One region of the Cohnella boryungensis genome, then DNA from elsewhere that is predicted to be linked to it. Evidence: riboswitches for the same ligand, from Rfam matches in the RefSeq annotation. Region 1 holds a riboswitch; the other holds the start of a gene.

Region 1 (7,498 bases):
CCGTAGCGTTCTTTAATCAGTCTGGCTGCCTGAAAGGCCAGATTCTTCTCATCGAGGGGAATAAAACCCACTTGGCTGGAGAGCACGATTTGATCCCGCGGAAGCTCCTCCATCTCAAGACGATCCGCCAGATCGACCATGGTCATGATCATCTCAACCTCATGGAAGCCGTCTTCGCGCTTTCGCAGCACATCAAGCACCAGGTTAATCTTGGCGGGTGCTTTCTCGTATATTTTCGACAACGTATCCTCACCAACTTCCCCAAGCATAAACAGTCTGTTGCGGCATAGAAGAGGGCGTGTCCAGCCCTCGGAACCTTTACATAATTATAGCAAAGGAACTCTTCAAATGCGAAAAGAGAGCGAACCCCCGCAGCCATGCGGGAATTCGCCCTCTCCTTCGAGTCGGCGGCTACGGACGCGAAGAACGGGCCGCCGCTTGCTCGGCGATCTCGATCGCCCTCTTGACCATGTTCCCGGCGTCTTTCGTGCGTATGCCTCCCCAGCCCTCGCGCTGGACCGTATCATAGATGCCCAAGTCCTTCGCAAGCTCCGCCTTGAATGGCTCCGACATAACGCTTCTTCTTCTGCCCATCGTAGTTTTCGCCTCCTGTATCGCAGGTGTCGTCGAATGCGGCCCCGCACTCGTTAGAATGCCTCCGGCTTTCCCCGCGCATGCAAAACGGGCAGCATAGCGCTGGGAACCCGGCGCGATGCTGCCCGTACTATTCAACCGTGTCAATGCGATAAATAATTGATGCGAACCTGGCCATCGTCATTGCAGAGCATGACTTCCACGGATTCGGTCAAGATATCGGCATAGCTGTACGAAACCCGCTTAAACGTGTGCTGCTCTTGATCCAGCTTGACAATGAAAACCGATGGGTAGATTTCTTCCAGTACCCCCGTGCGTTCGATGGTCTTGCGTCGTCCACCGTTGGCGCGGAGCATGATTTTGGAGCCGACATGCGGTTCCAAGCTTCGTTTGATCTCCAGAAGCGCATTTTTAGCCATGATCCACTACCACCTCTTTCCCTGTAAATTATATCTAAAATCAGGGGAGGTGTCAAATGAATCAAAATATTATAACAACGATGCTGATTTTCTGTCAACGGTCATTTTCCTTGAAGGGACAGGCCTTTTTACAAACCTGCATTTTTCCCCTTTTTTTCCGTCACAAAATGTTCACATTTTGTTCGCTCTCCACCGTTTTCAGATTAGGGACCCCTATCCGATAGCGCCCCATCGTTTCAATGCCGCCTACTCCCTGCCTGCCGCTGATCGTATGCGCGATGACATCGGAAATGTTGATCGTATCGCGGAACGGCGTAAAAGACGCCCGTACGGCCACATAGACGGGGTCTAGCGCATGAATCATGATTCGGCCCGGCGAGCTTGCGAAATTCGCTCCTGCCTGCAGCAGCGCTTCAAAATGAGATTGGCAGGCTCCCGCTACAACGACCAGCGAATCGCGGCTGCGCTCGTATTCTCTGGCTACGTTGACGGCCTGAACGAAGTTCAAGGAGTTTTTGTAGCTGCTTAATTGCTGAAGGTCCTCTCGCTGCTTCAGCACGCCGTCATGACCTGTGATCACGACGATGTCCGGCTGGAACTGGGGCAGCATCCGCAGCAGCATATGCGGCATCTGCGACTCGTGGCAATGAATGCCTTCCGCAGGCACTTTGAGCTGCGCGTATACCTGCATGCTCTTCTTCAAATAATTGGCGTCCCCGTCCAGATGGAGCACCTTGCCCGGCATTTCGAAGAAGGGTTGACGACGATCGTCCGGCGCCGTCGTATAGCCTGCACGATCGGCTTGACGGCTCCGTTCTTCGCGAATCCGCCGCAGCGATTCATTCGCCTGAATGCGCGCCAGGCGCGTCCCTCCGAGCTCGTCCGGATTTCGTACCGTTCGAAGATCGGCGACCGGCGCGTCGGCCAACAAGCGGTAATCCATCCCTCTCAATACGGCTTGCTGCGCAGTGAAAGCCGCAACGCGGAACAAGACGTCCCCGCCATAGGATTTCCGTACGACTAGATCCCCCTGCTTCATGGGCCAATCACCTCTTCGTCTATCCTATGGGGCGGAGAGGCAATGGGTGCGCGTCCGGATACAGATCCCCGCTAACTGAGCAGACCTTCCCGGCTCAGCATCTCGCAGAGCCGCGCAAACTCCTCAAGAGACAGCGTCTCGGCCCGACGCTCGGGCTGAATCCCGCACTCCCGGAGCAAGTCGGCAAGCTCTCCCTTGCGCTCCTTGCCAGATAGAGCGGTCAGGTTGTTCGACAGCGTCTTCCGACGCTGAGCGAAGGAAGCCTGAACCACGCGGAAAAACTTCGCCTCATCCGGTACGCTTACCGCAGGCTCCGATCTGCGCTTCAGCTTGATTACAGCCGAATCGACGTTTGGGGCGGGAATAAACGCCTTGCCCGGGACGACGCACACAAGCTCAGGCTCGCAATAATATTGGACGGCAATGCTTAAGCTGCCGTAATCCTTGCCTCCAGGCTTGGCAGACATCCTTAGCGCGACTTCCTTCTGCACCATAACTACGATGTTCTCGATGGGCAGATGCTCCTCCAGCAGCTTCATGATAATCGGCGTTGTTACGTAATAAGGCAGATTAGCCACGACGCTCACGCCGGAGAGACCGGTGAATTGCTCTTTCCACAGCTGCGTCAGATCCGTCTTGAGAATGTCTCCCTGCACAATGCTGACATGGGCGTGCGGAGCCAGCACATCGCGCAGGATCGGAATCAGCCGCCGGTCGATCTCGACCGCTGCAACCTTGCCTGCGGCATGAGCCAGTCGTTCGGTCAAGGACCCGATGCCCGGACCGACCTCCAGCGCCCCGCGCGTCTCGTCCAGCTCCGCGGCTGCGATAATCTGATCCAGTACGTTCTTGTCGATCAGGAAGTTCTGGCCCAGGCTTTTCTTAAACGTAAAGCCGTGCTTGCGAATAATTTCGCGAGTTCGGTTTGAAGTTGCGATATCTTGCATAATTATCTATCGTCCTTCCTGCTCCATCTGCTCCAGAGCGGCTGCAAATTCAGCCTTCGTAATCCGGAACATGAGACATCTCTTGTGAAATTGCTTGCCGTTCGCATATCCGATGCCCAGAAGCTCTCCCATCCGCTCTCTGCGGCGCGCCGAGGCCTGATGAACGATTAGCCCCGCTTGCAGCAGATCGCTCCATTCGATCTCCGAAGCCCTGTCCTCGTTCGTCTCCGGGCCTCTCACGCGCTCCAGCGCGCGGCGAATCGCTTCATCCGAGGCGTGCTCTACGCCGATTCCTTTGCTCGAACGCGCTTCGTCCTTCGTCAGAAACGCATGCTTGCAGCCCGGCACACGTTCGGAGACGATCTTGCGGATGCGTTCGCCTGGAGCGTCCGGGTCGGTAAGCACGATGACGCCCCTGCGCTCATAGGCGAGCTCAATACGTCTGAGCACGTCCTCTCCAATCGCGGAGCCGCCCGTCTCGATCGTATCCGCCCCTACCGCCCTGCGGACCGCAGTCGTGTCGTCCTTTCCTTCCACGACAATCATTTCATGAATCATCTGTTTTCATTCCGCCTTTACGAAACCGTTCCTACAAGCGTATACGAGATTGAAGAAGACGGCAAGTCGCTCTCGCCTGGAAGCGGTGAATGCAAAAAAATCGGGAAGGCGCCCGCAGGCCCTTCCCGATTGCACGCTTATATAATCGCTTGCCAATAGATGCCCACTAGTCTGCGGACGGCTTGACCGGACCGATCACGTACACCGTAAATCCGCGCTTCAGGCCAAACTTGTTGACATGCGCTTCGCTATCGTAGTAGACGTCGATCTTCTTCCCTTTAATCGCACCGCCGGTGTCCTCGGCCCTACGGAAGCCTATGCCTTCGATGTATACCCACCAGCCGATCGGAATAACCTTCGGATCGACCGCGATCGTGCGCCCTTCCTTGACGATGGCGCCTGACGATGTCACGCCATAGCCTACGTCGCCCTTGGATTTCCCAGTAGAAGCGAATCCCGCCGAATAAGCGGTCAGCGTTACATTGCTGAGCATCCGCTTTATTTTGACGCTTTTGCCGTTCAGCTTGACGACCTTGGCCTCCCCCGCCGACGGAGCCCCATTGTAAGACAGCGTCACGACTTCCGCCTTCTTCTTCGTGCCTACGGCTACGACCTTCTGTACGGCAGGCTGAGCCACCGTTTTCTCAATCAGTTCCTGACTGACCAGCTTGCCATCCTCGTAGACGCGCTCGGTCTTGAAAACGACCAAACCGTTCTTGCCTGCGGAGATGACTTTTGTATTGCCTTCTTCGAGCTCTGCGTTGTTTTTTTCTACGATCTTGAAGGCGATCGGATGCTTGGTCTCTGTGACTTCTTTACGCACCCGGACGACCGATACGGTCATCCCCTCCTCCAAGGGTTTATCCGATGCCGGACTGATCCGGTCATGCTCGGATAGGTTGATGTTCAACGAGTCGATGACTCCCCCAACGGTATCTTCCGTCGAATAAGCAATTTGCTCACGTCCATCGGCCTTGATCTTGACGCTGACCGCGCGGTCAATGACCAATCGGCTTCCCTCTTGCAGGGTGTCCGTGGCATTCATCGAGACCCGATCATACGGCCCGATGAAGATGTTCTGCTCTTCCAGAAATCCAAGCACATTCGAGGTCTTGGTTTTCAGAACAGTTGTGATGCCTCCGTCCACCATTGTGACATTCTTGGTCGCCGCCTTCTGCAGCAATGACACGAACATGATGGTAACGGCAAAAACGAGTATTGCGCCTAATAAGGCTGCACGCAAATGCTCATGCTTCCAACGCAGTGCGAAAAGCTTGCCGGTCGGTCGTTGATCATGGGTTCCCTCAACAGGAATAATGCCCATATCCCGTTCCTCCTTCATAGCCCCGCCGTCGACTGTAATGCATGATACTTTGTCAGACGCGACTAATCCAAAATGGTTAACGACGCTTCGCTGCTCAGACCGAATTTTCGCGGTTTCGGCTGAGTCGGCTAAAGGCCGCCTTCCCCAGTTGTTCGCGCTCTTTTTTGAAGAGCACGAGCCTCAGCATCCTTTTTTTCAACACAAAAAGCCACCGAGACAGAGGATCTGTTCGTGGCTTCCGCATGTAGAAAGAAGTTGGAATGTTGCGGCACGAGGTTGACCTCTCTCTATCACGCTGGCGGGGTTAGCTGTCGGATTCGGGCAAAGAGAGTTGCCCTAACGGCTGCATGGCAGGACGAGTCACTCAGATAGAGGCGCGTCTTGACACTTGCCGTATTCACCCCAAGATTGCTCGGACCGCTTTGGACGCCTGAATTCATCGTCGCCGCGTTGGGTCCCCCACTCTTCCGTTCGGAAGATTAAGCGCACTGGAAAAGGATTGTCATATTCAAACTTTCTGTTGAAGATCATAACCTCTTTACGATCTAGGTGTAAAGACGTTGCATTGGACGAATTTGACCGTTTTCACGGAAAATCGCTTCAATGGGGAGGATTATACGGACTAAAAGCCAGTTTTTTCTTCAAACCAGTCCGTTTTCCTCCCTAATATTCCGTTTATCTCGTTAAGCCCAAACAGCGCCGCCCGTTTTCGCTAGTTATTTTTTCAATTTCTTCCACGGATATGGATTTAATTTCAGCTGCAGCCTCAGCAACCAGGCGAACGTAAGCGGACTCATTTCGCTTTCCACGATATGGGTGAGGAGCCAAATATGGGGCGTCCGTTTCCAGCAATATGCGATCCAACGGAACACGTTCGAGCACTTCCTTAGGTACCCTCGCGTTCTTGAAGGTAACCGGTCCGCCGAACGAGATATAGAAGTTCATATCCAGGCATTTTTTCGCCGTCTCCCAGCTGCCCGAGAAGCAATGCATGATGCCTCCCACCTCTTCGGCCTTCTCCTCCTTCAATAGTCTGACGACATCCTCATGGGCATCGCGATTGTGAATGACAATCGGCTTGTTCAATTTTCTGGCCAGCCGAATCTGTTCGCGGAACACCGTATGCTGAATCTCCTTCGGAGACGTGTCCCAATAATAATCCAGCCCGATCTCCCCGATCGCTACCACTTTCGGATGACTGCAAAGCCGTTCGATCCAGGCCAGATCCTCCTCCAGCCTCATATCCACAGCGTCGGTCGGATGCCAGCCGACTGCCGCGAAGATATACGGATATTTCTCCGCCAGCGCCATGGTTGAAGGAATCGTTTCGCGGTTAAAACCTATATTGACGATCGTATCGATCCCGGCCTCAAGAGCGCGGGCAATGACCTCCTCGCGGTCGTTGTCGAACTTGGGTGAATCCAGGTGAGCGTGCGTGTCGATCAGCATGTCGCAAGTTGTCTCCTTCTATAGGTAAATTCAAACATCCCATACTATTTTCTTCTATTATATAGACAGCTTCTTGCGGGTTTCGGGACTGAGCCGATCCGCGAGCGGCAGCACCTTCTCCGCCGGGTAATAGATGTAATACTTTCCTCGGTGCAAGCCTGCGATAGAGCGGATAATATCCGATCTGACGGAGATTTCCGCAAGCTCCTCCTGCTCGTCCAGAAGCAGGATGGGAGGCTTCTCTTTACTATCCGGCAGAGCGCCCGGTTGATATACGTCATAGGGGGAATCCTCCGGCGTATCGACCTCCATGTGGTAGTCCGGGTGAAGTCCGATCCTCTCCCATTCCTGGCGTACGTGATCCAGCCATTCCCGCTCTTCGCCGACCAACGGAACGTACTTGTAAAGCTGCCGATTCAGGAAGCGGCCGCAGAGGTCGGAGAGCAGATCATCCCGTTCTTCCGACCATTGCCCGAAGGCGGTCTGGACCATCGCTTCATCCAGCTTCAAATATTGACCCAACGTAAGCGAGCCGGACAGCAGAGCCCGAAGCGGCGGCAGCAGGAAATCGAATTTGTACCCGGCATGGTACAGCTCGCTCGCTCTCCGAAAAATTTGTCGCAACAAAATGTCGGAGCTTCGGGTCACAGGGTGAAAATACACCTGCCAATACATCTGATATCGGGACATCAGGTAATCTTCCACGGCATGCATCCCGCTTTCCTTCACGACAATTTTCCCTTGATAGGGCCTCAGTACGCGAAGAATGCGATCCAGGTCGAATGTTCCGTAGTTGACCCCGGTAAAGTAAGCGTCCCGCAGCAGGTAGTCCATGCGGTCCGCGTCCAGCTGGCTGGAGACGAGACTGACGACAATCGGCTTCTCGTATTTCTTGCGAATGACCGCTGCAACCCGTTCAGGGAAGAGAGAGTCCACCTCGCGAAGCACGCGGTTGACTTCGGTGGCTCCCAGTACGATCTCGCAGGTCCATTGTTCGTGGTCAAGCCCGAAATTTTGCTCCAGAGAGTGGGAAAACGGCCCGTGTCCGACATCATGCAACAAAGAAGCGCAAAGACTGAGCAATTTTTCCTCTTGCGGCCAATCGACATATCCATTACGCTCAAATTGCGAAATGATTTTCCTTGTAATTTCATATACACCCAGCGAA
Region 2 (7,498 bases), on a different contig from region 1:
ACAGGATTCCTGACTCGATCGCCGACCGTTAACGCCGGGAGGAAAAGCTTTCAGTTCTACGCGGACGACGTGCACGACTTCGCCTGGTCCGCATCTCCGAAATTCGCATATGTCGAAGATTCCTTCTCCTCCCCCGGAATCCCCGGCGTGCGAATCAAGCTGTACCTGGATCCCCTGCACAAAAATTTGCAGGACCGCTACATGCATGCGGCCAAGTCCGCTTTGGCCAAGCTCGGGCAATGGTATGGGGAATATCCCTATTCCACCTTATCCATCATCGTGCCTCCGGCCGACGCCAACGGCGCAGGCGGAATGGAATACCCTACGCTCGTCACCGCTGCGGCAGCCCGGAACGATAATCCCGGCTACGAGCTGGAGCGTACCCTCGTTCACGAGATCGCTCATCAATACTGGTACGGACTGGTAGCCTCCAACGAATTCGAAGAAGCTTGGCTCGACGAAGGCTTCACCTCGTATACGGAAGATAAGCTCATGGCCAGCATTTACGGCGTTCTTCCCAACCTGGCGGTCGAATCCAGCTATCTGACCCATCCCGAGCCGCTTAATCAGGCTTCCTGGAAATTCAGCTCCTCCGACCAGTACGCCGAGAATGTCTACATGCGCGGCAAGCTGGTTCTCTCGGCGCTGGAACTTCAAGTCGGCGATAAAACCATGAGCAAGATTATGCGCGCCTACTTTCAGAAATATCGCTTCAAGCACCCTTCCTTCTCCGACTTTCAGAGGGTGGTAGAGACGGTAACGAAGGAGAAATGGGATTCCTTCTTCCATGCCTATGTCCGGCAGGGCGAGATGGCCGATTTCTCCGTGGAAAGCATCCAATCGCGGCGCACGGACTCCGGCTATGAGAGCCGCGTCCTCCTTCGCCGTAATGGCGGAAGTCCAGAGCCTGTGACGTTATGGCTGCAATTCCAGAACGGCCAGTCCATCCGCAAGCGCTGGGACGGCATGCAGTCCAACGTCCAGTTGAAGGTCGAATCGGCATCGCCGCTTCAATACGCCGTACTCGATCCCAGCTACAACATCGTGCTCGACAACCGCAAATACAACAACTATCTCAAGGCGGAAGTGCCCTCCGAGCAGCGCTCCCGCTTCTCGATCGGCATCGCGCAGCTGCTGGAAGGCCTGATTGGATCATGGGTATGGTGAGGTGACCGTATGCGTCAACGATTAAAAGAGGGATGGGACATAACCGCCCGACATAAACATGTAGTGGTTATCCTGTTTCTGTATCGCTTGCTGTGGGGATTTTTCATCTACCGGTTCATCGATTCGGTCGTAACGCCCGTACTCGCGCGTTATCCGAACGAACACCCGAACTCCGACGCAGCCCATCTGTTCCTCATCGAAGCGCAGTTCCGTCTGCTCAAGACCGATCTTCTCCACGAGTTTCTATGGATGCTGGGCGGAATGCTGCTCTTGCGGATGGTGCTGACCCCTTTGCTCAATGCCGGAGTCTTCTACTCCTTCCATCATAGCTCGGAGGGAGAGGGAACTCAGGTATTGAACGGAATCAGGGGAGCATGGAAGCCCGTCGTGCTGCTCTACTGGCTGGAAAGCGGATTTCTTCTGCTTCCCGCCGCATGGCTGCTGCCGATGGCCAAAGAGCGCTTCTTCACCGAGCCTTCCCTGACAAATTGGCTTCAAGGCCTTCTTCCTTATGCCGCCGCTTGGCTGCTATACGGACTGATCGTCCATCTGGCCTTCCAGTTCATGCAATTCGGGGCGGTATCGCGGGAGGGAATTCCAAAAAGCCTGGGATTGGCGCTTCGCCGAGCTTTCCCCTTGCTGGGAGTCACCTTCGCACTGCTCGGCATCGGTTTGGCCGTGTCCGCCGCAGCCTGGGCTATCTCCTTGCTCTGGTCGGGCTTTCTCGCCGTGACGCTGCATCAAGCTTTTCATTTCGTTCGCAGTCTCCTGAAAATATGGACCTCCGCGGCCCAATATCAGGTGTGGCGCGATTCGGAAGCGTAAGCTTATCACGTCCCAACCTTCGACAATATTTGACCCGGGACATTCCCCGGTTGCGCCCTTATCCGGCTGCAACCGGGGTTTGGCGTTCTTATCGGCGAGAATCATTCGGTGCGAAAGGGGGGGCTTTCATCCTAGTTTCTTTTCCCTAGATTAAGGAATTCTCATTTAGAAGATGCAGGAAATTCGTCAAAATGTCCGAATATATAAACCTAAAGAATTCATAAAATGCCGAATTTCCGTCGATCGGAAAACGGGGGAACCATCTTTACGGGTGAATTGGCTTCGATTCTCAGGAGCCATAGGGGACCTTCTACCGAACCCTTCAGCTAACCTCGTAGGCGTTGGAAGGAGTCAGTCGTTTTGCGCAAAGTTTCAGTCTTATTGTTTGGCCTTGCCCTTCTTTTAGTTTTTCAAGTCGGCAGCGCGTTCGCAGACTCCAAGCTTGACAAGGCAATCTCCCCGCTCATCGGATCGGAGTACAAGTACGGCGGTACGACTCCCAAGGGATTTGACTGCTCCGGATTTACCGGATACGTGTTCAATGAGCTTGGCATCGATCTTCCCCGTTCCTCAAGAGACTTGTACAGCTGGGAGAAAAGCAAGAAAATCGACGATGAAGAGCTTCGCGCCGGCGATCTCGTATTTTTCAATACGAGCGGCAGCGGCGTGTCTCATGTCGGCATCTACATCGGCGATAACAAGTTTGCCCATGCCGCTTCCAAGGGCGTGACCATTACCTCGCTCGACGAAAGCTACTATGCCAAGCGTTATCTGGGCGCTCGCCGCTTTCTCGGCGACGAGACGTACAAGAAGATCGCTACGGAGAATGAAGCTGATTAATCCGATCAAGCGTATAACAACAGCAAAAGGCCCGCATCTGCGGGCCTTTTGCTGTTGTTATACCGGATAGTCGGAACGTAGTAAATACCTCTTCGTGCTAAGCGGCTGCTATTTCCCGTGGCTTCCCTGCCAATAGTACAGATTGGCTTGATTACGCGACTCCTGCAGCAGTTTGTCCGGATCCTCGATTTCATGCGGATAACGCTCGCCGTACTGCTCCATACTGAACAGCCCCTCTTTTTCCGGCTGGCGGGCGCTCATTGTAACCCCCATCATCCCTGCCGTCATCTTCCGGATGAGCGCGATTTGAGCATTGCTATCCTTCTGAAGGCTTACCTCGCGGGCGATAAGCAAAACTTCATTTTCCGGAAGCAGCGATGGAAGGCCCTGCCGCTTGGCAATATCGGCCAGATTGCGGTAAAGCTGAGCGACGTACTGCAAATAAGTGCCCTGTCTATGCTCGATCTCGTCCGGCGTTGTCGTGTGCCTGGCGTGCCCCCACCCGGGATGATACAAGCGGTTTGCATTGTCCATCTGGGTATGGGCGTAGCTGTCCCCGAACGCATGAAGATTTATGCCGAATTCCGGCGTCCCGGGCTCCAACTTCTGCAAGTTGTCCGCCCGGTAAGTGCGCTCTGCCAGCGCCCTTCCGGCCGTCAAGACATGGATGCCGTTATGGACGTCATTAAGCTGCTTCTCCATTCGCTGGTAAGAGGTAAGCGGGGGAGCGGCCGTAACGGCCGACTGTCCATAGGCGGATTGTATGCCGTTAAACGTGTCGATAAAAGCCTGCGATACCCCTTGCTTGACGCTCTCGTACAGATGGAAAGAAGCAGCCGGCAGATTGGAAAGAGTGACGATTTTGGTTAGCTCGCTCTGAATCAGCAGATGCTTCGCATCCAGCTCCTCCACCTCGTCCGGCATTTGCGCGTAGAAGGCGTTGCGATAGGCCGTTTTCTCGTCGAAGCCGGCGGCAAGCGACACATAATAAACCGTATAGTAATGACCCGCTTCCCCCCACATCCCGGTTTTATCCTTGAAGGTGATCGGATTGTTGCGAACGTAGGCGTATTTGTTCGGTCCGTCGGCATAGCCTGCGGGATCGCAGCTTAGCCACCGCGCCAGCCAGGGGGCGTAGCACCTCGCTCCGTAATCATACAGGCCCGTCTCCTCGTCCCTCTCCTTCAGGGAATATCTGAACCTTCGGCGGGGAGCCTCGACCCGGGAGCTCGTCGCTTGATAAGAGGTGCCGCCGAACGGATAATACTCCTCGTACACCATGACATTCCCCTGTTCGTCCAGCTCCAGAGCGGACGACTCCAGCCTGCTTCCCGCCTCATAACGAATCAGACGTTCCGGGGAGCCGTCCTCGCCCGTCGTTCGAATGTCGACCGAAGCGATCCTGCGCTCGTTGTCCATGACGTGCAGCGTTTCTCTCTCCAGCGCGAGGCTTCGGCCGTCCCCTCCGTATTCGCGGTAGATTTCATAGCCCGAAAGGTAGAGCCGCTCCTTCTGTCTGGTCCCGTTCAGCCGCTCGATGACCTTGCGAACACGCCGGCCGGAGAAGTCATATACGTAGTAGACCGTTCCTCCGCCGCCCAGATCCGCCTCGCGCAATTTGTCCCCATGATTCCAGGCGAGCGACGCCAAATGAGGGAGTACGGTCATGTTCCCGTGCGGGTCGTACCCGTAGACTTCCTCCAGACCGCCGACAGTCGTGCCCGACAGCCGATTGCTGTAGCGTTCCTCCTCGATTAGACTCTGTTCCTCGTAACGGAACGCTCGATGCCAGGTGCCGCCGGTACCTGCCCGATGCTGCAGCAGCGTAAGATTGCCCGCCTTGTCGTAGGCGTATAGCTGCTGATAGCTCCGCATCGCCGCTCCATCCGATGGCTGCGGCTGATTCATACGCGGACTATCGTCCTCATCCGTCCATCCTCGCTGTCCCGATCCAATGTGCTCCCGCCCCCGCGCTTCGGACAACCGGTAGAGCGCATCGTACTCATATTCGTTGTCCGCGGAGACGACCTGATTGTTGTAAAATAAAGCCTGATTGGCCCCGTCATGAACAACCGCCACATTGCCGACCGGGTCATACCCGTATTCCAACCGCTGCAGCGCCTCCGATGCTCGCTTCGTCACGACACGGGACAATCGGAAAGTTTCAGATTCGTAAGCGTAGAATGTCCGCGTTCCGTTGCCGTAAACGATCTGCATTCTCTGTCCTTTGGCATCGTACTCCAATCGGTCGACGAATATCGTCTCCGGACTGTTCTCTCCGCGCAGCCGCAGCGAAAGCCGCTTCAGCTGTCCCAGATCGTCATACGCGGGACTTGCTACGCTGCCATCGGGCTTCTTGATCCGGATGGGGCGATTCCGGGCATCGAACTGAATCCATGTGGTATGCTTTTCTTCCTCTAGCAACGGACTCAGCGCATCCAGCAACCGTTCCCGCCTGTCGTTCCCGTCTTCGAGCTCTAGCAGAATCGGCTCCACCGTTCGCCAATCGGGATCGGATTTGTAATTCCTCGCCAATCTGCGGGCAAGTGCCAGCTCATTTCCCTTGAAATCGTAAGCGACGTCTTCTCCGGCCGGACCCGGGGCAATGTGCTCGATCATTCCCGCACTGTCGAACTGAAGCCACACTTTCCCTCTCAGGTTCAAGCGTCCCTTGCCCGGCTCATCCGGATACGAGGATCGCGAATCCGGGTGAGCCTCGCCGTAGACCGTACGCTCAACCAGCTTTTCCTCTCCCCCGTGCTGCCGAACGTACCGCGCCAGAAGCCGCCTTAGCGAATCGTACGCATGGCGATAGCGAAACCCCCGCCCATTGTACGCATACAGCACCTTGCCGTCCGCGTACGGCAACGCGATGCGCAAGCCGTCGTCCATTCCTTCATCGCTCACGATTCTTCCGGCCAGATCGTATTTGACTGTCCGTACGATCCGGCCGGCTGCATCCTTCACGCGAACCGAACGCCCTAGCGCGTCGACATCGTTCCACGCCGCATGAGGCCGGTCGTTCCCTTCGGCATCTCTGCCATTGTCGGCTACGGTCAGGAATACGGAGCCCCGCGCATCCAGGTAAGCTGCCGTCGGCGTTGCTGCGTGCTTCGCCGCCTTCCGGGCGCATGATTGTTGCTCGGCTCTGACGCGCCGATGGCGCTCGATCCGGCGTCCCGTTATCGGGTCGAGATCCGGCCATCGCAACAAGGCCGATTCCTCGTCCATGCGTTCGTTATACCACGTCGGCCAATAAGCGCTCACGGGCAGTCCCCGAAAATATTCCCCCGCGTCCGGATCGTCAATCGGATTAAACGAAGGATCGGGCAATTGCTGAGGATGGCGAGGGTCGTAGCGAAAGGTCGGATGAAGGGTATCGTTGACATCCCACATCATATTACGCCACGGATCGATGACGACCTTCTCGTAGGTGCGGTTCGGACGGAGCGTAATTACCGCTCTTCCGATTGGATCATACAGCATAAGAGTGCAGACACCTTCATGACGCTCCTCGAATCGGTGCGTCTCGCTGAAGAACGGCTCATAAGTCTTGAAGGGCTTGCCTTTGTTGTTATAGACCGTCCAGCCGGATACATTCCATCGCAGGACTCCGGCCTCCCCATCAGAGCCGGCAGCTCTCGCCAGGCTCCTCGTCTGTGCCTGCCTCCCTAAGCCGTCCAGATACGCGACTTGCATCGCGACCTTCGCAAGCTGTCCCGCCGGCAGCTCCGCCTCATGCGTGCTCCGGCTGATCGAATAGACGGCCACAGGCTGCGGCCGGTCGGACTCGCTTGTTCGGGCATAAGCCTCCAGATCATAGATCGTCCGGGAGGTGGCCGCTCCAAGCCACCGCCGGGCGTCGTCAAGCGACAGCTCCTGCAGCTTCGTTCGCTCCTCCTCGTTCAAGTCGGGCATGAAGCCCTCCAGCGAATCGCCGACGGACTCTCCTCTCTTGCCCAGCGTTGCGGTGCCCGTAACAAGTCCAAGCGCGTTAAAGCATACAGAGGCACGGTTGCCGTTCGGTTCTCTCAGCTGACTGGGCTGCATGCAACGGTAATCGTTGCTGCAGTCCATCGTATTGCCTAGCGGGTCGACGGTTCTCACAACCAACAAGCCGTAATCGTCATACTCCACAACGTACTTGTTGCCTGCCGAATCCTCGTAGCCGTCCGGAAGGTAAAATTTGCTCCTTGCCGCTTCGGAGATAAGCGTCTTCCCTCCGGGAATCCACCACCGGGAGTCGTTCCGAAGCTGGACGTAGCCCCCTTCCTCAGGAAAATTCCCTACATCCGGCAGGGTCCCACCCACCTCCTCCAGCAGCCCCGGTGTATACGCAAGCTCGTAGCTTTCGAAGGGCAATGCCAACGCCTCGATGACTCCCGCATCCAGCGGGCCCGTCAGATCGTCGCGACGGAACAGCACTCGCGACGCTGACAGCAGCCGTTTCTGGAGCCCGTTATCCGGGTCTCGCACATAAGGAATCTCCTCGGCGGCTTGCGCCATACCGCGCAATTCCTCCAGCTCGAATCGACCCCCTCTTGCAGGAACGGCACCGATGAGCTCGCGGCTTGACGTTTCGAACAGCAGCGGCATCCGCCAACAGGCCGGATCATCTATTGCATTCGTATACCTGTTCTCGGTCAGAACGACATACGTCTTCGTC

Evidence for each region. A riboswitch is a leader RNA that binds a small molecule or an ion and turns the genes downstream of it on or off. The one in region 1 is predicted to bind cyclic di-AMP.
Region 2: it holds a riboswitch for cyclic di-AMP, as region 1 does, so the genes downstream of both, ACFO1S_RS26015 (C40 family peptidase) here and ACFO1S_RS07715 (G5 domain-containing protein) in region 1, are expected to answer to the same signal.

The regions. Positions count from the first base shown of each region.
Region 1 covers NZ_JBHSED010000012.1:27,344-34,841, reverse strand. The annotation lists gene ispE (4-(cytidine 5'-diphospho)-2-C-methyl-D-erythritol kinase) at 1-242, opposite strand, end outside; gene ACFO1S_RS07740 (small, acid-soluble spore protein, alpha/beta type) at 412-594, opposite strand; gene veg (biofilm formation stimulator Veg) at 738-1,013, opposite strand; gene yabG (sporulation peptidase YabG) at 1,174-2,052, opposite strand; gene rsmA (16S rRNA (adenine(1518)-N(6)/adenine(1519)-N(6))-dimethyltransferase RsmA) at 2,124-2,999, opposite strand; gene rnmV (ribonuclease M5) at 3,006-3,557, opposite strand; gene ACFO1S_RS07715 (G5 domain-containing protein) at 3,724-4,881, opposite strand; cyclic di-AMP (ydaO/yuaA leader) riboswitch at 5,160-5,377, opposite strand; gene ACFO1S_RS07710 (TatD family hydrolase) at 5,557-6,330, opposite strand; gene ACFO1S_RS07705 (HD domain-containing protein) at 6,388-7,498, opposite strand, start outside.
Region 2 covers NZ_JBHSED010000068.1:44,365-51,862, forward strand. The annotation lists gene ACFO1S_RS26005 (M1 family metallopeptidase) at 1-1,167, shown strand, start outside; gene ACFO1S_RS26010 (hypothetical protein) at 1,177-1,992, shown strand; cyclic di-AMP (ydaO/yuaA leader) riboswitch at 2,209-2,348, shown strand; gene ACFO1S_RS26015 (C40 family peptidase) at 2,353-2,832, shown strand; gene ACFO1S_RS26020 (SpvB/TcaC N-terminal domain-containing protein) at 2,941-7,498, opposite strand, start outside.